DNA from 3 places in the Chloroflexus sp. MS-CIW-1 genome. Region 1 is predicted to be linked to each of the others. Evidence: riboswitches for the same ligand, from Rfam matches in the RefSeq annotation. Region 1 holds a riboswitch; each other region holds the start of a gene.
What was found. Region 1 has a riboswitch for thiamine pyrophosphate ahead of thiM (hydroxyethylthiazole kinase). Riboswitches for the same ligand answer to the same signal wherever they lie in the genome.
Positions count from the first base shown of each region.

Region 2: linked by a shared signal. The riboswitch ahead of tenA (thiaminase II) and the one ahead of thiM (hydroxyethylthiazole kinase) in region 1 are both predicted to bind thiamine pyrophosphate.
Region 3: linked by a shared signal. The riboswitch ahead of QTO31_RS11620 (MTH1187 family thiamine-binding protein) and the one ahead of thiM (hydroxyethylthiazole kinase) in region 1 are both predicted to bind thiamine pyrophosphate.

Region 1 covers NZ_JAUBWR010000001.1:1,585,342-1,592,292, reverse strand. The annotation lists gene QTO31_RS06330 (TrmH family RNA methyltransferase) at 1-744, opposite strand, end outside; gene rplT (50S ribosomal protein L20) at 795-1,154, opposite strand; gene QTO31_RS06320 (50S ribosomal protein L35) at 1,278-1,484, opposite strand; gene infC (translation initiation factor IF-3) at 1,540-2,280, opposite strand; TPP riboswitch at 2,906-3,029, shown strand; gene thiM (hydroxyethylthiazole kinase) at 3,128-3,937, shown strand; gene thiE (thiamine phosphate synthase) at 4,036-4,686, shown strand; gene thiD (bifunctional hydroxymethylpyrimidine kinase/phosphomethylpyrimidine kinase) at 4,683-5,486, shown strand; gene QTO31_RS06295 (hypothetical protein) at 5,574-6,122, opposite strand; gene QTO31_RS06290 (hydroxymethylglutaryl-CoA lyase) at 6,375-6,951, shown strand, end outside.
Region 2 covers NZ_JAUBWR010000003.1:191,039-197,989, reverse strand. The annotation lists gene QTO31_RS17970 (DeoR/GlpR family DNA-binding transcription regulator) at 1-360, shown strand, start outside; gene lon (endopeptidase La) at 499-2,979, shown strand; gene tenA (thiaminase II) at 3,615-4,268, opposite strand; TPP riboswitch at 4,356-4,455, opposite strand; gene cynR (transcriptional regulator CynR) at 4,904-5,809, opposite strand; gene QTO31_RS17950 (protoglobin domain-containing protein) at 5,933-6,523, shown strand.
Region 3 covers NZ_JAUBWR010000001.1:2,907,876-2,914,826, forward strand. The annotation lists gene QTO31_RS11610 (ABC transporter substrate-binding protein) at 598-1,593, opposite strand; gene QTO31_RS11615 (ABC transporter permease) at 1,593-2,411, opposite strand; gene QTO31_RS11620 (MTH1187 family thiamine-binding protein) at 2,404-2,697, opposite strand; TPP riboswitch at 2,769-2,883, opposite strand; tRNA gene QTO31_RS11625 (tRNA-Ile) at 3,246-3,320, opposite strand; gene QTO31_RS11630 (HU family DNA-binding protein) at 3,686-3,961, opposite strand; gene QTO31_RS11635 (GTP-binding protein) at 4,151-4,681, opposite strand; gene QTO31_RS11640 (DUF4388 domain-containing protein) at 4,713-5,525, opposite strand; gene QTO31_RS11645 (DUF1385 domain-containing protein) at 5,566-6,501, opposite strand; gene QTO31_RS11650 (hypothetical protein) at 6,627-6,951, opposite strand, start outside.

The sequences.
Region 1 (6,951 bases):
CTTAACCATACGTTGCCGAAGCGCTTCAAACAAAATGATGCTTCCGGCTACACCAGCGTTGAGCGACTCAATCGAACCAACCATTGGAATGGCAATCAAGTGCTGGGCCAGAGCACGAGCGGATGAACTCAAACCGTGAGCTTCATTGCCGATAATTAGTGCTGCGGGTTGACGCCAATCCACCGCGTAGTAAGGCTGTTTACCCGTGCTATCAGCCGCATAGACGGTCAACGAACGCAGCTCGGTACTTACCATTTCCCACGACCATATTCGCAGGGGCAACAGAAAGTGTGCACCCATTGCTGCACGAGCCACTTTTGGATTGAAGGGATCGACAGTTCCAGGAGCACAGATAACGAGACCAACTCCAGCAGCAGCAGCCGAACGGAGAAGGGTTCCCACATTGCCAGGGTCTTGGATAGCATCTAAAACAAGGCGCAGACCGGGTCGCGGTGACAATTCAGGCCAGCGCACAGCCGCCACAACTCCCTGGGGCTGTTCAGTATCGGCAGCGGCAGCAACAGCGGCAGGAGTTGCCGGATAGCAGTTTGGTAACTGACGCAGACGATTCAACAGCGCCGTACCGGCAGGAGTGGATGACAGTTGTTCAGGAGCGTACAGCGCAAGGCGCAACTCAGCTCCGGACGACAGCGCATCGCTAACGAGACGAACCCCTTCGATAACGAAACTCCGCTCGCTTCGCCGATGACGTGCCGATTCGGCGAGCAAGCGGAGCCACTTCACATGCTGGTTTGCAGAACTAGAGATCACACCGGCAGGGAACAGTGATCGGTTCACGCAACAGCAGCCGATTGCGCCTGGGCAACGATCCGAGCAAAAGCTTGCGGATCGCGTACCGCAAGATCGGCCAACATCTTGCGGTCAATCACAATGTTCGCTTTCTTCAGGCTATTCATTAGGCGGCTATAGGTTGTACCGTGAAGGCGGGCCGCTGCATTGATACGAATAATCCACAGACGGCGAAAATCACGCTTACGTCGACGTCGGTCACGATACGCATCAGCAAGTGCGTGCATCACCGCCTCGTGCGCCACCTTGTAATGGCGACTGCGCGCACCGCGATACCCTTTGGCCTGAGCTAACAGTTTCTTGTGGCGCTTACGCACCATTATGCCACGCTTGACACGAGTCATAATTTTTCTCCTTTAACGGATAGGTCAGGGGGTGGCAAACCAAACCCTGAACTTCACCCGCGATCAACTAAAGATATTCCTGCGCGAATAATAATGACCTGACACAGTACTTCCGTGCCGAGCCTACTCTAACCCGTAAGGCAGTGCTCTCTGCAACAAGCGACGGTTAGCAGGGGAAACCGGATGCCCCTTCCCCCAGGCGCGTTGCGAACGGCTGGGTCGGTTACGCTTGTTTCCACGCACACCACGCTGTTGAAGAAACTTACCCGACGCTGTTACCTTAAAGCGCTTTTTCGCGCCTTTGTGCGTCTTCATTTTCATCTTAGGCATTGAACAGCTCCTCTAGTGCCACCGGATGGCGTAACACCGACCGGTATTGCATCAGTTATCGTCGTCTTCGGCGTCCCCGTTCTGCTTCCTCTTCTTCGTCGAAATCGTCTTCCTCGTCGTCGTAATCTTCGTCGAAGAAATCTTCATCTGCTTCAGTATCCTCGATCTCCTCGACTTCTGCGCTACTATCCTCGACGAGTTCTTCTTCCGCAACGACTTCTTCTTCGGCTACCGGTGCCGCCGCAGCCGCATCAGGTTTCGTGCTGGTTGTCCCGCTCTGTGCAGCGCGCTGAGCGGCTGCCTTTTGCGCCTGTTGAGCTGCTTTCAACACTTTTGCCGTTGGCGCCAGCAACATTGACAAGACACGGCCCTCCATGAGCGGTTTCTGTTCGATGACGGCAATATCACTCAACTGCTCAGCAATCTGATCGAGCATCTGCCGCCCAATTTCGGGATGAGCCATTTCACGACCACGAAAGCGCAAGTTGAATTTCACTTTGTCGCCGGCCAATAAGAAGCGCCGCGCCTGATTCGCTTTTACTGCAACATCGTGATCGTCAGTCTTTGGCATGAGCCGAATTTGTTTGAGTTCCGACTGTTTTTGATTACGACGCGCTTCACGCTCTTTCTTGCTCTGCTCGTAGCGAAATTTGCCATAATCAAGCAAACGACATACAGGTGGGACTGCATTTGGCGCGACTTCAACGAGATCGTACCCGCGTTCTTCAGCCATCGCCAGTGCCTCGCGAAGCGGAACAATCCCTACCTGCGTGCCATTCTCGTCAATGAGACGCACTTCACGAGCACGAATACGATTATTGATGCGAAACCGGTCTCTAATGGCGCGACTCCTTCGTCTTGCAAAGGGTGACAGACGCGACAAGCAGGATAGTTATGGTTGCTTACTGTCACCACAACCTGACTTTCCAACTTTTTGACAACAAGATAACATCGCCCCAGAGCGATGCTACGTCAATGCGGCATTATACCAGTCTGTACGAGGTTCGTCAAACGTTGCGGGCAGGAAAACAGGAGTTTCAGCATGCACAGCTTCGAATTACCAGCCGCCTCGAAAGTGCAGGCATCTGGCCTGCGTGAAGTGGAGCTATGACGGGAAGGCGTTGGCTGCCGTATCTTCCTGCGAGAGGGGCAGTGGGAAACTCGCTAGGAGCGTGGGCATCCAGCCTGCGTTAGGTAGCCGTTCTTCAGAAGCGTATTTTAGGGTCTAACCCGCTACAATGACGAACTAGATCGGCGATGAAACAGGGTCTGGCCGTAGATGCTTGTTGGTACGGGAAGCTGCGCAGCGCTTCATACGCGGCGAATAGTTCGTAAATACTCCATTCCCCTCTCCCTACTGCAACCGGAGCGCTAGAGAAATGCGAATGGCTTGCAGGGAATACGTGGTCGTGGTATCATTAAATCTATGCCAGGGGAGCCTGGGTGAACCGGGCTGAGAGGGTGTCTCCAGCGTTACGCTACCGACACCGACCCTCTGAACCTGATCTGGGTTATGCCAGCGGAGGGAGGAGCAAACGGTGCAGATGTACGATCTGCGATTAGTGTATCCGTCCTGCGGTGGCAGGGCGGTTTTTTTACCCCTTCAATCGTTGCCGTCCGTCTGCTGGCGCAAGGAGGTACGCATGACACTCAATGAACGGATTGCCGTATTACGTGAGCAGGTACGCCAGCAGCGTCCCCTCATTCACCACATCACGAATTTTGTGGTGATGAACGACACCGCGAATGTGACCCTGCACATCGGCGGGTTGCCAGTGATGGCGCATGATCGGGCAGAAGTTGCCGAGATGGTAACGGCTGCTGGAGCGCTCGTGCTCAACGTGGGTACGTTGTCGCCTGATTGGATCGAAGCGATGTTGATTGCAGGGCGGCGCGCCAACGAGCTGGGCATTCCCATTGTGCTCGATCCGGTCGGCGCCGGCGCCACTACGTTGCGCACAACGAGTAATCGCCGCTTACTCGAAGAGCTACAGATTTCAATTGTGCGTGGCAATTCGGGTGAGATTGGCGCATTAGCCGGGATGGGTGGCGTGGTAAAGGGTGTTGAGACCGTTGTTGAGGTTGATAACCCACTTGCTGCCGCCCAGGCATTGGTCCGCCAGTACCAAACCGTGGTGGCGGTAACCGGTCGGCGCGACATCGTCACCGATGGGACACGAGTGTTTATGGTCGATAATGGTCACGAATGGCTTAAAACGCTCACCGGCACCGGCTGTTCAGCAACAACGGTGATTGCCGCATTTGCCGCGGTCGAACGTGATTATCCGTTGGCCGCAGCAGCCGCACTTGCCTGTTTTGGGTTGGCAGCCGAAATCGCGGCTCCAGCCGCACGTGGGCCAGCCAGTTTCAAAGTGGCGTTCTACGATGCAATATACCACCTTTCAGCCGACCAGATTCGGACAGGCGCACGAGTGACATTGGGAACAGAGTGAGAGCGTAGCGTCCTAGCCTGATTGAGAGCGTGTCTGAACAATACGCCTCTGGTCTGAAAGAGGAGTGTTTCAGACCCACCCCTGGAAAGGAAACCGTGATGAGCACGGCAAGAACAGTTGACTGGCGGCTCTACGTGATAACCGATGCTGGCCTAGCCCGTGGTCGTTCACATCGAGAGGTGATCGAGGCAGCGATCCGCGGTGGCGCGACTGTCGTGCAATATCGGGCGAAACATGTTTCCACCCGGCAGATGGTCACCGAGGCACAAGAACTGCGTGAACTGACCTATCGTACCGGCGTACCCTTCATTGTCAATGATCGGGTAGATGTGGCGCTCGCAGTTGATGCTGATGGTGTACATATTGGTCAGGACGATATGCCGGTGGCGCTTGCCCGCAAATTGATCGGCGACCGGTTGTTAGGTGTTTCGGCGCACAGCCTGAGCGAAGCGGTACAGGCAGTACAAGATGGCGCCGATTACCTCGGTGTGGGACCAGTCTTTGCGACGCCGACTAAGCCCGATGCTGCCCCACCGATAGGCATCGATGGCCTGACAACCATTCGGCGGCAGATATCGATCCCGATTGTCGCCATTGGTGGCATCAACCAGACAAATGCTGCTGAAGTCATACGCACGGGTGTCAATGGTATTGCGGTGGTTTCGGCAGTGGTGGCGGCAGCAGATGTTACTGCTGCTACCCGCCAACTGATTTCGATTGTATCAGCAGTTCAGGAGCAGATACTATGACGTTACCACGCTGTTTAACAATTGCCGGTTCTGATTCTGGCGGTGGCGCCGGGATCCAGGCCGATCTGAAGGCGTTTGCCGCTCTGGGTGTGTACGGAATGAGCGCGTTGACAGCCGTCACTGCCCAAAATACGGTCGGTGTCCAAGGAGTGATTGAACTGCCAGCGGCGTTTGTTGGTCAGCAGATTGACTCGGTGGTAACCGACATCGGCGTTGACGCTGTAAAAACTGGGATGTTGGCTAACGCCGACATTATTGCCGTTGTCGCTGAAAAGGCCCGTACTTACCACTGGCCGCATCTAGTTGTTGATCCGGTCATGATGGCGAAGAGTGGTGATCCCTTGTTACGGCCAGAGGCTCAACAGGCGTTGATCTCGCTCTTGTTTCCGCTGGCAACGATAGTAACGCCGAATATTCCAGAGGCGCGTGCCCTGACCGGACTTGCGATCACGACAGTGACGGAGATGGAACAGGCAGCACAGATGATTCATGCGATGGGGCCGCGTTGGGTACTGGTGAAAGGTGGACATCTGCAAGGTGACAGTGTTGATGTCCTCTTCGACGGCGCACAGTATCAGTACTTCACCGCGCCACGGATCGAAACCAGGCATACGCACGGCACTGGCTGTACGTTCGCTTCAGCGATTGCTGCCGGCCTGGCAAAGGGGCTGACAGTACCTGAAGCGGTTCAACAGGCAAAGGATTATATTACCACTGCGCTGCGCCATGCTCCTGGTTTGGGGAACGGACACGGCCCGGTACACCACTTTGCGGCCTGGTACGGCGTTAGTGAGGCGTAAAAGGATTGCGTTCCAGGTATACTGACCAGAGGGCAGACACCTGGAACGCAAGAGGAGAATACACAGGGTGCGTTAAGAAGCGCGCCCTTACTTCTTTTCAACCGTGCTGTTGACCACACCCATCAACACCTTACCGAGTTCGGCCTGGGCCTCGATCACTCGCTGCATTGCCTCTTGCCAGCTCTGCATCACCTTTTGCATCTGAGTCGTATCCCAACCACGAGCGATGGTCGTCGGATCTGACTTCTTAAGCATCTCGAACCATCCCTCAATAAACCGGCTCTGGCTCTCGGTAAAGTTGCGCGTCATCTCCAGCACTTGTCGGCTCCATTCCACCAGCGAGGTTGGTGTCATCGGATTGAGACCGGGGATGGTCGGTACACCTGGCACAGAGGGCATCGTCGGCATATTGACACTATTCGCCGCCACTGCCTCGGCCCACATCCGGGTTAGCTCAACCTGCGCCTCAAGGGTCTGCTTCACCGTTCCGCGCCAGCTATCAACCGTCTTCTGCCATGCCTCCGGACTCTGCGGAGATGCCATGTATTGCATTGAGGCCATCCAGCTTTCCCACACCTTCTGCTGCGTGCCCGTCCACATCTTGATCATGTCGTTTACTTGCTTCGACCAGTCCATTGGATCCTCCATTCAGCGTTATGCGCTGTCTTCCCATCGTTGCACCGCACATCTCATGCGGGTCTGTTGTCAGGGTAGAATAGTAGGTTACAATGGAGTTACTAATGCGTTTCATTGCAACCATTTGACAGAAGGAACGCAAATCTCTACCATACTGTCAAATAGTACCGTTGCATCCCAAGAGTTCATGCTGCCGTTTTGGATTCCCGGTAGCGCGCCGACCATTACCATGAGATACCAGGGAGGTCAATGATGACCACAATGGAGATTGCCACACTTCCCAACTTCGTGCATATTCGTGAAGTGGGGCCGCGTGATGGGTTGCAGAATGAGCCGGTCATTCTCAGCACAACTCAGAAGATAAAACTAATCGATCTGCTCGCTGCCACCGGGCTACGGGCAATTGAAGTGGGAGCTTTTGTGCGGCCTCAGAATGTTCCCCAGATGGCCGATACCGAAGCTGTATTTGCCGGTATCGAACGACGACCGGGGGTCGTATACAGTGCAATCGCACCAAATGTTGTCGGGGCGCGACGGGCAATTGCCGCTGGTGCAGATGTTGTTCAGGTATTTCTTAGCGCCAGCGAGAGCCATAATCGAAGCAATGTGAATATGAGTATCGAACAGTCGCTGATACAGGTGGCCGAGATGGCAACACTCGTCCACGCTGCGGGTAAGCCGTTCGATGCCGTTCTGTCGGTAGCGTTTGGCTGTCCATTTGAAGGCGATGTACCAATTGAGCGGGTCATGGATCTGTGCCAGCGGTTGCTCGATCTGGGAGCCGAGCAGTTAACGTTGGGCGACACCACCGGAATGGCACATCCACTCC
Region 2 (6,951 bases), on a different contig from region 1:
GATGTGCAGGTCTGGATGCTGGGTGGGACCGTTAATTATGCCACCTTTGGTACTCTGGGCCCCCTGGTTGAGCAAAGCCTCGGTGATCTGGTGGTGGAAAAGCTGTTTTTGGCTGCCGAGTCGGTTGATTCAGGATACGGTGTGACCGATTCAACCATCGAGATTGCCCAGACCAAGCGAGCAATGGCGCGGGCAGCACGACGGATTATCTTGCTTGCCGATTCGAGCAAGTGGCAGCGGCGTGGGTTTATCAAGGTTCTTCCTTTAGAGTCGATTGAGACGATTATTACCGATACCGATCTACCGGACGAGGAGCGGCGGCGCATCGAAATGGCCGGTGTGCAATTGGTGCTGGTCTGAGGCAGTCGCACGCCTCTCACCTGACTATTGTTAGAATTACACTAGAACTTTTCATCGATCATTGACACGCCTCCGCTAGCGTTTCAAAATATAAACAGTGCGGAAGTTCTGTTCCGCGGAGCAATGTGGAGACGTGCTATGAATGATGAGACGGTGCGGGAACAGACGACTGCTGAGGCTGATATTCAATCGCCGGATCAATCTACCGCTGAGTTGATAGAGACGCTGCCGCTCATTCCACTCGAGGGCGCAGTGGTCTTTCCACATATTGTCGTCAGCTTGACGCTCGATGAGTTGGGAGTCGCTGCTGCCGAAGCAGCGGCTAGTGAAGGGCGCTATGTCTTGCTCGTTGCCCGGCGGCCCGATGCTCCAGCCGACGCTCCCATTACTGAGCGATTGTTCAAAGTGGGGGTCGTGGCCCGGATCGAGCAGTTCGGAACGTTGCCAAATGGCGCAAGTGGTGTGGTGGTGCGCGGGTTAGTGCGTGCCGAATTAGGTGAAGCCGTCCAAACCACGCCTTACCTGCGCTTTCGATTCACCCGACGGCCTGATGTGTTCGAGCGCACTCCTGAACTCGAACAGTTGATGGTTGAGGTGCACGCAGCGATTGATGCTGTGCTCGAATTGCGCCCCGGTGTAACCCAAGAGATTCGCAACTTTGTGCGCTCGATTGACGATCCCGGTCATCTGGCCGACAACACCGGCTATTCGCCCGATTACACGTTTGCCGAGCGTCAGGAATTGCTCGAGACCTTTGATGTGGTCGAGCGGCTGCGGAAGGTACTCAACTTTTACCGGAAGCAATTTGCGTTGCTTGAAGTGCAGGCCAAGCTGCGGCAAGAGGTACAAGAGAGCGCCGCCAGGCAGCAACGAGAGTTCTACCTGCGTCAGCAATTGCGGGCTATCCAGAAAGAGCTGGGTGAAGATTCGAGCGAAGCTGCTGAACTTGATGACCTGCGCCAGAAGCTAGCCGCTGCCGATCTTCCAGAGGTGGCGCGCAAAGAGGCTGACCGTGAGTTGAATCGGTTGGCGCGGATTAATGCTAGCTCACCAGAATATCAGATGGTGCGCACCTACCTTGAGTGGCTGGCCGAGTTGCCGTGGAATAAGTATACCGGTCAACCAATCGATATTGCTTTTGCCCGTAAGGTACTCGACGAAGACCATCATGGTTTGCAGAAGGTTAAGGAGCGCATCCTCGAGTATCTGGCCGTCAAACAGCGACGGGCCACCCTCGGCGAAGAGAATCTGCGCGCCAATCGCGAACCTATTCTGGCGTTTGTCGGACCGCCTGGCGTAGGCAAGACCAGCCTGGGGCAGAGCATTGCCCGTGCGCTTGGGCGCAGTTTTATCCGCATGAGCCTGGGTGGCGTTCGTGATGAGGCAGAATTGCGTGGCTTTCGCCGTACTTACATCGGCTCACAGCCAGGACGGATTATTCAGGAATTGCGCCGCGCCGGTACTGCCGATCCGGTTATTTTGCTCGATGAGATTGATAAGCTCGGCATCGACTACCGCGGCGATCCGGCAGCCGCGCTGCTTGAGGTGCTCGATCCCGAACAAAACCACACGTTTACCGACCATTATCTCAATCTGCCGTTCGATCTCTCGCGTGTGCTCTTCCTGGCTACGGCCAATACGTGGGACACGGTGCCGCCAGCCTTGCGTGACCGGATGGAAGTGATTGAACTGTCGGGGTATATCGAAGATGAGAAGGTGCAAATTGCCCTGAGTCATCTTGTGCCGCGCCAGTTGCGGGCTAATGGCTTGCGCCCCGAAGAAGCAGTCGTGAGTGAAGAGGCGCTCCGTTGCATCATCAACGAGTATACCCGTGAGGCGGGGGTGCGCAATCTCGAGCGCTCGATTGGGGCAGTGCTACGCAAAGTGGCACGTCGCCTTAGTGAAGGTGAGATTGATCCGGCAAGTCTACCCTTTGTCGTTGATGCCGCATTCGTGCGGACTGCGCTAGGGCGGCCACGGTTCACAAATGAAACCCGTGAGCGAATCGATCAGCCTGGAGTTGCGATTGGCCTGGTCTGGACGCCGGTCGGTGGAGATATTATTTTTGTGGAAGCTAGTGCGGTAGAAGGGAAGAAAGAACTTATCATCACCGGTCAACTAGGCGAGGTGATGCGGGAGAGTGCTGAGGCTGCGCTGACGTATGTGCGTTCGCGTGCCCGTTCGCTTGGTATCGAGCCGAATTTCTTCGAGACGCACGCCATTCATATCCACGTACCGGCAGGGGCAGTGCCGAAAGATGGTCCTTCGGCGGGGATTACGATGGCGACAGCACTGGCTTCAGCCGCAACTGGTCGTCTGGTACGCGATGACATTGCGATGACCGGTGAGATTTCGCTGCGCGGGCGGGTGTTGCCAATCGGCGGTATTAAAGAGAAGGCGCTCGGCGCACATCGGGCCGGTATTCGGACTATTATCTTGCCTAAACGCAATCTGCTCGACCTCGAAGATTTGCCCGCAGCCGTGAGTGCTGAGATGACCTTCATTCCGGTTGAGACCCTTGATGAAGTGTTAAGTATTGCCCTCTTACCGCCAGATGATGTGACAACGACCCTTTCTGTTCCTCAGCGGAGCGATGCACTGACACCGGCTGCTTCCTGAGCGGAACCCCCTCACCTTCCCCCCCTGCCCCCCTCCTCTCCCACGCTGCGGGAGAGGAGGGGGGAGATTGTGTCCCTCACCTTCCCCTTCCCCTTCCTCTTCCACGCTGCGGGAGAGGAGGGGGGAGATTGTGTCCCTCACCTTCCCCTTCCCCTTCCTCTTCCACGCTGCGGGAGAGGAAGGGGAGAGATTATGTCCCTCACCTTCCCCTTCCGCTTCCTCTCCCACGCTGCGGGAGAGGGGCTGGGGGTGAGGGCAGCCCCTCACCTTCCCCCTTCCGCTCCCACCAGGCGGGAGCGTAGGGGGGATGCGCGGAGCAGGGGCGATCCTGCGGCTGTCCAAATCACCCCTCTCCCGCAGCGCGGGAGAGGGGCTGGGGGTGAGGGCTATCCGCAGCGCGGGAGAGGGGCTAGGGGTGAGGGCAGCCCCTCACCTTCCCCTTCCTCTTCCACCAGGCGGGAGCGTAGGGGGGAAGAGCGGAGCAGGGGCGATCCTGCGGCTGTCCAGATCACCCCTCTCCCGCAGCGCGGGAGAGGGGCTAGGGGTGAGGGCTATCCGCAGCGCGGGAGAGGGGCTAGGGGTGAGGGCTATCCTTACATAATCTCCTTACGCCGCTGAACATCGCGTAAAAGATACTATGGCAGCCACTGTTCCAGCCGATACGCACTGTCCCAGAACATCCACTCGAGGCGTGATGAATAGATAAAGGCATCGCGCATGCGCTGTTGTTGAGTCGCCGAGACCTGTTCGGCGAGGTTGTTGGTCAGCGCAATTGCCTGTTTGACCACCTCATCAAATTCTTGTCCGGCGTAGGTGTCGATCCACTTCTGATAGGGGTTGTTGGGGGCTGCTCGACGGTAGATGTCGTGACCGACTTCCCGATAGATCCAGAAACAGGGCAGGAGTGCCGCCATCCCTTCTTCATAACTACGAGTAGCTACGGTAGCCAGTAAGAAATTGGTATACGCAAAGCATGCAGGTGCTTGTTGGCGGGTTGGCGTATCGATCCCAAATTCGCGGAAATAGGTGTTATGCAACGAACGTTCGACAACCGCTACCCCTTCAGCAAAGTGAACAAACTGAAGAATCGCAGCTTCGTCAGGTGATCGTCCGGCCATTGTCGCTAGCGCTCGCGCAAAATCAGCCAGGTAGAGCGCGTCTTGCTGCATGTAGAAGGCGAATTTCTCGCGTGGGAGTGTACCCTGGGCCAATTCTTCATTAAAGGGGTGCTGAATAATCGCCTTGTAGATGTCGGTAATCGATTCCCAAAGTGTTTCGGTGAAACGCATCACAATCCTCCCTGCGTCTAGATGAGGCACTTGCCCGCAGGAAGCACATTGCACGAGAGGGGAAAAGCGGCGATACCGGGGGATATTGTTCAGATCCGTTCCGATTTCCTACGCCGGCATTACCCGGATCAGGTGCAAGGGTGCCTCTCAGCCTCGCATACATCGCGAAGCGCCCCTACGGAACATTTATAATATATCCGAAGACGAGCGTGCGTGTCAAGCGTTTTTTGGGTTCTTCAGGGCTGCTCGAAGTGTTCAGGTTTTGGTTGAGTTTGTTAACGGATGTTGTTCGTACCCGCATAACGAGACCACCGGTTTGCGTCGGATGGACATGTGAGAAAAGAACCCTTTGGAAGCGGGCATAATGAGAAGATTAGGAAATGAGAGGGACTGATGCTCTTGCTAACACCCTTCCGCTTTCCGTGAAGGTGAAGAAGAACCGCGCATCCCGGCACATCTCCTTTCCCTGCCCCTAGTGGGAGATTGAAAGGGGGTTGGGGGAAGGTGAGGAGGGGAAACTGTTCCTACCGTGCACTGCGTTGACGGCATGCTGATAGCGGGTGGAACAACGTGCAACCGTGGGGTTGCGAAAGACATTCCCTGGCGAACACCGACAAAACCCAAAAACGCTGGTGTTAACCTCTAATAAATGCTGTTAACCCGCTTACGGCGAGTCTATCGTGAACCATTGCGACAAATGCCTGAGTTGCCGCACAACGATAGCCGTGGTGGCGGAAGAGGAACCCAACCGTTCGTCGTGGGGTTGGGTCTACAAGTGGAATGCCAATAAGGTCGGGTTGATTACATAACACGAAAGAAGGTAACACAGTAGCCACTGAGAGTTGCCGTACCGCAGCCAGAATATTGCTAATCGTATTCATTTCGACCAGTACCTGTGGCTCTATTCCTGCCGTGTGGGCGCAACGATCCCACAACCGCCGGGTACAGAATGCAGGCGAGAGCAGGATCAACGGCTGTTGGTGTAACGCCTGTACCGGTACTTGCGGAAGATGTGCCCACGGATGCTGCCTGCCAACGATCAGAACCAGCTCTTCCGTGAACAAGTCTTCACCTACAATTCCACTCGTCTCAGCAGGAGTGAAACTGATACCAAGTTGTAGTCGGCCTTCGGCTACACCCTGCTCAATATCGCTGGCCGCTAACTCTTCAATGTGTAGACGAATAGCTGGATAGGTTGTGGCAAAAGCCGCGACGAGATCTGGGATCAGGTAGGCGTTCACCGTCTGTACCACACCGATCTGTAGAACCCCCCGTTGTAAACCGGCCAGTTCAGCAAGTGCGGTTTGCGCTTCCGCCAATTCTTGCAAGGCACGACGAGCATGGGTGGCGAGGATTTCTCCAGCGGCAGTCAGGCGAATGCGTCGTCCGATTCGTTCAAGTAGCACTGCGCCGATTTCCTCTTCGAGCAACTTGATCTGTTGCGATAGAGCCGGTTGTGAAATGTAGAGCTTTTCAGCGGCACGGGTAAAGTGTCCTTCATCGACGACAGCCAGGAAATAACGTAGTTGGCGAAGTTCCATAGTCTGATAAGTGTAACTTATTGAAAAGATAAGAACCTTCTATTTTACTTATCATCATAGCGCGTCTAGACTGATCTTGTCAAACGCAGGATAAGGATTAAGAACAAACCAGGGAGGGTAGCGATGAGTGATGTAAGTATTCCCGGCTACACATATGGTACGGCGGCAGTAGCCCAATCGCCGATCAGTGAGGAAGAATTTGCTTTGCTGAAACAAACCGTGTTGTGGAGTGATGAAGACGAGCAGTATTTGCGCATGGCGGGTGAGGTGCTTAAAGACCAGGTCGAGACGATCCTCGATCTGTGGTACGGTTTCGTCGGTTCACACCAACATCTGCTCTACTATTTTACCGGTCCTGATGGTCAGCCAATCGAACACTACCTGGCACGAGTGCGTCAACGTTTCGGGCAGTGGATCCTCGATACGTGCCAGCGCCCTTACGATCAGGATTGGCTGAACTATCAGATGGAGATTGCGCTCCGTCATTACCGTACCAAGAAGAATCAGACCGATGGCGTGTCGTCAGTACCGATGATTCCATTGCGCTATATGATTGCCTTCATCTATCCCATTACCGCGACGATCAAAGATTTTCTCGCTCGTAAAGGGCATTCGGCTGCCGACGTGGAGCGTATGCATCAGGCATGGTTCAAGTCGATTGTCCTGCAAGCAACGTTGTGGAGTTATCCATATGCTAAAGAAGGCGATTTCTGAGCAGAGACCGCGATAAATCCCTTGTCGGACGTGATACGGGTGTGATACCATTCTCCCCTGCCAATGCCGTATCCCTGGCGGTCCTATCCCTCCGGCAATGCCGACCCTCGGCGGTGTCGGTAAGGGTTATCGTCTAGGTCTGAGGTGTTTCAGTTATTATGTCCGTCCCCGCAACCGGAGGGATGGGCGCCGACCCCGCCTTCACCGGTGTGCTTAGACGCTCACCGCTCTTGCCCGTCGCACACCACCTAACGTCCGCCGGAAGCCTGCGTCCCCAAGGCACGCGGTGAATAGTGGAGCTTATTGTGCGCGGACGAACAATCTTCATGAATGAACACGGCCCAACACTGAGAACGCTAAACAGCCACTATTGGTGTGCTGATGCTTGACAGATGCCACAACAGCAGCATATAATATCGCTCAACTAC
Region 3 (6,951 bases), 1.3 Mb from region 1:
AAACCACACAACACCGACGAAAGTCAGCGCTTGCCGCAGGAGATCCGCGATCCGTGCGGGTTTGCCGGGTGCGCGGGCCTCTGGCCCGCATTATACAGTGCAGAACAAGAAACCCTCTGTTAGCGCATCAGCGCACCATTGCACCCTACGCCGTTCTCCACTTGCGGCACCTCCATTCCCCACAAGCGGGGGATCAGAGTTTTCTGTTCGGGTTGCATTCGATAACCCGACGGTGCAAACCACACAACACCGACGAAAGTCAGCGCTTGCCGCAGGAGATCCGCGATCCGTGTGGGTTTGCCGGGTGCGCGGGCCTCTGGCCCGCATTATACAGTGCAGAGCAAGAAATCCTCTGTTAGCGCATCAGCACACCATTGCACCCTACGCCGTTCTCCACTTGCGGCACATCCATTCCCCACAAGCGGGGGAATGGAAGGTAGAACTCGGCCCTACGGTACAGGAACAGAAGTGACCGGCGAGGCAACGAGGGCTGGTTAGACCAGCGTCGGAACGGGGGGCCGTGCGTCTCCGCACGCACGGTAGAAAAGTTGGGAACTCGGCCGTACTCCTCCTCGCCCCGCTCACTTCATACCCGCATCAAGGTAAAAAGTCATTCGTAAAAGCCTTTTCCGGCTCAATCATTCGGGCAATGAGATTGCGCTCGGCCATCCACTGTGCATAGGCCTGCCAGACCTCCAGTTTCTGCTCCCCCCAGCGAGGAGCTTCTGCCTGATACTGACCGGCCAGATACTGCTGACTCCGCCGTACTAGCTCTGCATCAAGCTCAGGTACTGCCTTCAACAAAATCTCTGCCGCAGCAGCCGGTTGCTCGATGGCGAAACGATAGCCGGCACTAGTTGCCGCCAGGAATCGCCGCACCAGATCGGGGTTTTCGGCGACGAGCTTCTCGCTGGTGATGATAACCGGCGTGTAATAGTCGGGAATGCACTGCACATCATTCATCATCACAATATTCAAAGGGATACCGCGCACCTCAGCCTCTATACCAGTCCATCCCTTAAAAATCCAGACAAAATCAACCTCATCACGTTCGGTAGCGACAAAAAAATCGGAACTCCCGATGTCAACAAACCGTACCTGGTCGAACTGATCGCCAACACCCGCACACTCGAGCAACCCACGAATAACCGCTTCCTCGATTGGTGAACCAAATGCCCCATATTTTTTGCCAATAAAATCGCGTGGGCTGGTGATACCCTCTTCGACCCGACTGGCAAAACCGCTGGTATTGTGTTGAATGATAGCTGCAATAGAGACAATCGGGACGCCTTCCACCCGAGCCTGAGTGACGCCTTCCTGATACGAGATACCAAAATCGAGTCGTCCGGTGGCAACGAGTTGCTCGACCGTACCACCCTCTTGCGCACCGAGAATCTCAACCTGCAACCCTTGATCTGCATAGTAGCCTTGCATCTGCGCCACGTAGAGACCGGTATGGTTCGTATTTGGCGTCCAGTCTAATCCAATCCGCACCGTAGTTAGGGGCCGCTCAGGGGTTGCCGGTACAGAAGTAGTGGCATTGCCACAGGCCGTCAAGACGAATATCAGTACAAGTATCAGCCATTTGCGCATCAGTGTTCTCCTTTCCAGAAGACGATCTTGCGTTCGAGCAAACTTACCAGGGTAAAAAGAACGATGGTCAAAAGCGACGTAACCAGGGCAGCAACAAAGACCTGATCGGTACGGAAAGCTCGCAACGAGCGGGCGATATAGACGCCAAGTCCAGTGCTGGCGCCGATCCACTCAGCCAAAACCGCACCAATAACACTGTAGGTAATTGCCACCTTAATCCCGGTGAACATAGCAGGCAATGCGGCCCGCAACCGTAACAGGCGCAGCAATTGCCAGTAGTTTGCCCCCATCGCTTCCAGCAAACGGCGCTGATCACGATCGGCGTTCTGCAGGCCATCAATTGTGTTCACCACAATGGGAAAGAAGGTCACCAGGGCGACGACGATCACTTTTGGCAAGAGACCAAAGCCAAAACCAACGACCAAGAGTGGCGCAATCGCCACAATCGGCACTGTCTGTGAAGTAACCAGCAAAGGGTAGATTGCTCGCCGCAACAGGGGCGATGCATCCAACGCTATCCCCAAACTAAAACCGCCGATCAATGCTAAGCTAAAGCCAGGAATGGTGACGGTGAGTGTGGCCAGCGTATGACCGAGCAGGATCGGGAGACTGGCAATCAGTGTCGTTGCGATCCGTGACGGTGGCGGCAGAAGCCAGTCAGGGATGGTAAGATACCAGACGATGCCTTCCCAGAGGAACAGCAAGAGGATAACGAGTAGGATTGACGGGCCGTACTCATCCAGACGACGGCGCCATAGCGCACGAGCCGTCGTCGGCGTCGGTGGTACAGAAATTGGGGCAGCAACCTCGTCACTCATACTTCGCTAGCTTTTCGGCAATTGAAGAACCGTTCGGATCGTAGTCCACCTTAATCAGGGTAAACACACGACTGGCGCCAGCCGCCAGGACGGCTTCTTGAGCTTGCTTGATGACAGCCATAATGGCATCGTAATCACCTTCAATCGTCGTTTCCATCGGCCCGACCCGGTACGGCAGACCGCTTGCAGCCACGACAGCGATAGCAGCATCAACTGCGGCATAGGTTGTTGCCTTATCGGGCAAACCACCGGGCAATACTTCAAAGCTGACAGTGATTGAGGCCATCGTTCACTCCCTTCGATTGACGAACTCCGAAAAACAAAATACCGCCATTCCGACGGTAGGGAATGACGGTATTAAAACCCGTGAAACCTCCCTCCGCTGGCATAACCCAGATCAGGTTCAAAGGGTCAGCGGCATCTATCGGGCCGCACTCTCAGCCGGACTCTTCCGGCTCCCCCGGTTGTGCAGATGATTTTGGAAAAAATAATAGAAGGAATTTGAATGGCTGTCAAGCAGCTTGCGCAGGCTGAGGGCTGTTCAACGTTTGCACCCGACCGGCCTGGCCGGATTGCTGTGCGCTCAGAAAGATGCTGCTTCCAGCGCTGACGAGCAGGTGCTGCTCTGGTCAAAGTTGATAACATCGGCAAGCTCCTCACCTTCCCTGCATACCTCGTTCACTCCCACACGTAAGGAGGGAAAGAGAGAGTTATGGCGGACGGTTGGCAGCCACTCTTGCTGCTCGTACCCCATTTTTCAGCAACCGCATAAAGGTGAAGAGAGCACTCTCTCACTCGAATAAAAATCGGCGACAGCATTATAGCAGTCGCCTCTGGTGGGCCGCCTCGGATTCGAACCGAGAACCTGTCGGTTATGAGCCGATTGCTCTGCCGTTGAGCTAGCGGCCCGTCAGCCTTATTATAGCCGCAGATACAGCTTGCCGTCAATGCGCCACGTGGCACAGTCGGGGCTTTAGGCATTGTCAGATTTTGGTCGTGTTCGTCAGGAGATCGGTTGGGGCGCAGGCGCCGCTGCGCCCGTCCACGGGGATACATCCGTTGCACCGCTACCCACTCCGACAATGGTCGCGAGGTTGGGGCAAGGCAGTGCCTCGCCACGACTGATAGGGTTCATCCGTCGTGGACGTGACTATTTCCTCAGCGTAGTTGCGACTACGAACACAAACTGAAATGAAGATGCTTACGTACACGAAAGGGATACGGCGTTACCGCATCCCTTTCGTTGTTCCTCATATTGGTCTGACAGGCCCAGCCTAGCCCTTTACCGCTTCTTTCAACGTGCTACTGGCACTGAAGCCAGGGGTCTTCGTGGCGGGAATGCGTATCTTCTCACCAGTTTGCGGATTAACCCCATCGCGTTCCTGGCGGGTGCGTACTTCAAACGTCCCGAAACCGGTAAGTGTCACCTTCTCACCACGGGCCAGCGCCTCAGTAATCACATCGAGTGCAGCGTCAATGATCTGCTTCGTCTCTTTCTGTGAAACCTTCGCCCGCTCAGCTACCGCCTTGATAAAATCCGTCTTCTGCATTGGTGCAGTCCTCCTTAACATCCATTCACAACAACCTTTTCAGAAAGCAGTATACCGTATCTGTCAAGACCTTTATCCCTTGCTGATGCGCCAAATGGCTTTTGAAACTTATCAACCGACTTTTATGGCTTTGTAATGAGCAAAAACGATTTCTACTCATCACAAAGCCATGCCAAAAATGAAGCGCATTTAATCTTCGCTGCGCTCTTGGATTACGTAAAGTAATTCAAGCAGCACATTTTTGACGCTCTCCCGATCAGTTGCGGTACAGGGTAACACTTTAATGTGCGGTGGTTGACGCAACGCCAGACGCAACTCTTCTGGCGACCACGCATTAGGGCGATCCTGCTTATTGGCCGCAATCACATACGGTGTATCGCGGTACGAGACGAAAAAATCGATGATTCGGTTCGTCTCTCGGAACGTTTCGGGGCGCGTACTATCGACCAGGATCACCAGACCAAGCATACCTTCGGCCAGGATCTCCCACATAAAGTCGAAGCGTTTTTGTCCCGGTGTTCCAAAGAGATGGAGCACGAGATCATCAGAGATCGCGATGCGCCCAAAATCCATCGCGACAGTTGTTTCCTTCTTGATCAGTCGAGTATCGTCGGTCGCCCGGCGCTCCGTAGAGACAACCTCAATTTCCGAGATCGTCTTAATAAACTCGGTTTTGCCGGCGTTCACGGCGCCGCTGATCACCATCTTTACCGTCTGCACACAGCCCTCCGCTCCGATGCTCCGGCCCCAGCTACATGCTGCGGATCCGATTGATGATCCGGTTAACAAGGCTCTTCTTTAGACGCGGCTGTTCGACCGGTGGCATACCGGCAGCCAGCACACGCTGTCGCTTGACCAACTCCAGCATTCCGGCGGTCAGAAAACCGTAGACCGCACGGCACACATCAAAATCGCTCAACCCAGTCTTTTGAGCAATTTCAGCCAGGGTATCACGACCATTAATCCGGGCAAAGACCTTCCACTCATCAGGGGCAAGGCGCATACCCTTGAGCTTTTCCCCTGGAGGCGCCAGAAAACGAGGCACCAGGTCGGTCGATGGAATGCGATCGCGAATGCGTTCCCATTCATCGATCCGTCGTACCCCCTCCATAATCAGGTGATCAATCGAAATGGGCGTCGGCGCCAGTGGCGCATCAGGCGCCGGACGCTGATTATGCTCGAAGAGAAAATCTCCTTCGGGCCAGGCAAATAACCCGTACACCGACTGCTCGGTATGGCTCATCAGGGCTTGTTGCAACCGATCAGCACTCACCAGACCAGTATCGATCAGAATCTGGCTGAGTGTCAGGCCATTCCCACGTTCGGCTAACAGCCGACAGGCTTGAGCCACTTGATCTGCGTTGAGCACACCGAGTCGTACCAGCAATTCAGGTTTTTCATCCTCTGGACGACGCGCTGCTAACAGTAATTTTCCCTTCTCAAAATACAGGCGAGCCATCTGATCATTATACGACAGATGCAAAGCACCCGTTTTATACCCGCGATCAACGAGCGAGAGAAAGTCTGAGAGACTGAAATCACGGATATTTCCCACCAATGCCATACATTCCTCCGCTATCGCGGGTCTTGCATCATTGTTTCTATCAGGTCGTTGGTTGCGTATCGACCATTCCAACCATTTTATCTGCGAGTGATGCTGGTTGAGGCTGGACAGACTGATCGGCAGCCAGTACCGGCTCGAACGCAGCAATCGCTGTAGCAATCATATCATCATTTGGCTCACGTGTTGTCAGATATTGGGCGGCCAACGTCGGCGCCAATAACCAGCGCACCCACGGGCGATGGTAGTGATTGGCAGCCAGTTGTTGTACTTCATAGGCGACTGCTGCCACCAATGGGATCAGGATAATGCGAGCAAGAATGCGCTGCCAGACCGGTAGTCCTGAAACTGATAGAAAGATCAGAAAACCAATAAGTGCTACCGCGAGGAGGAAACTAGTACCACAGCGTGGATGAATCCGACTGCACTGTCGCACCGATTCTACCGTCAGCGGTAAGCCCGCCTCATACGCATTGATCACCTTGTGTTCGGCGCCGTGATAGCCGAATACACGATGAATGTCGGGAATGCGGCCAATGGCCACAATGTAGGCGACGACCAGCGCCAGATTGATGCATGTCTCAACGGCTTCGCGCAAGAGGACCGGCGTCCCTAGCTGGCCGATGGCATTCGCCACCAGCGACGGCAACACTACGAAGATACCAATAGCAATAGCGATGGTTACACCGAAGATCAGGGTCTGCACTAGGGGCGACACCTGATCGTTCTCATCGGCAGCCACGACCGAGGCCGAAAAATCAAGGGCTTGACGACCAATAGTGAAGGCTTCGGCCAAAGCGGTAAACCCGCGCAGCAACGGCCAGCGTTGCCAGCGTGCGTGACGGGCAGGGATAGGCAGATCAAGCCGGGCAAAACTCCCATCAGGACGGCGCACGACAACCGTCGCTTGCCGACGACCGCGCATCATAACACCTTCAAGAACTGCCTGCCCACCGTATTTAAACTGTTGTCCACTCATGCCTGCTTTGCTCGTGTCTGCCCGTTTACGCAACGAGTAAAGTCTACTATTCTTCATCTTACCATGCCATCAGGCACCACATTGTACCAAAATTGGGTATTCTTCCATTGTTTATCAGCAGCGCACTAACGCTTAGGTTCGTCGGGATTACCACGACGAGCCAGTGTCGTGGCGGCAGCCCGCACACCGGTCACCAGACTCGAGATACGAATAATCGGCGACACAACCCGTTCGGCAACGTAGGTCGTCGTTGTGGTTGCCGTCTGAGCTGAGTCACGGACATTATGGGCAATACTACGGGTGGCTTCCAACGCTTCGTTTGCCTTTGTCAGGGCCTCATCGAGTTTAGGTATGACGTTCGTGCGCGCCAGACGATTGATCTGATCAATAACGTAGAGTATTGCAATCAGGATCACGATTGATAGTACCGAACCGATCAACTGCAACGCG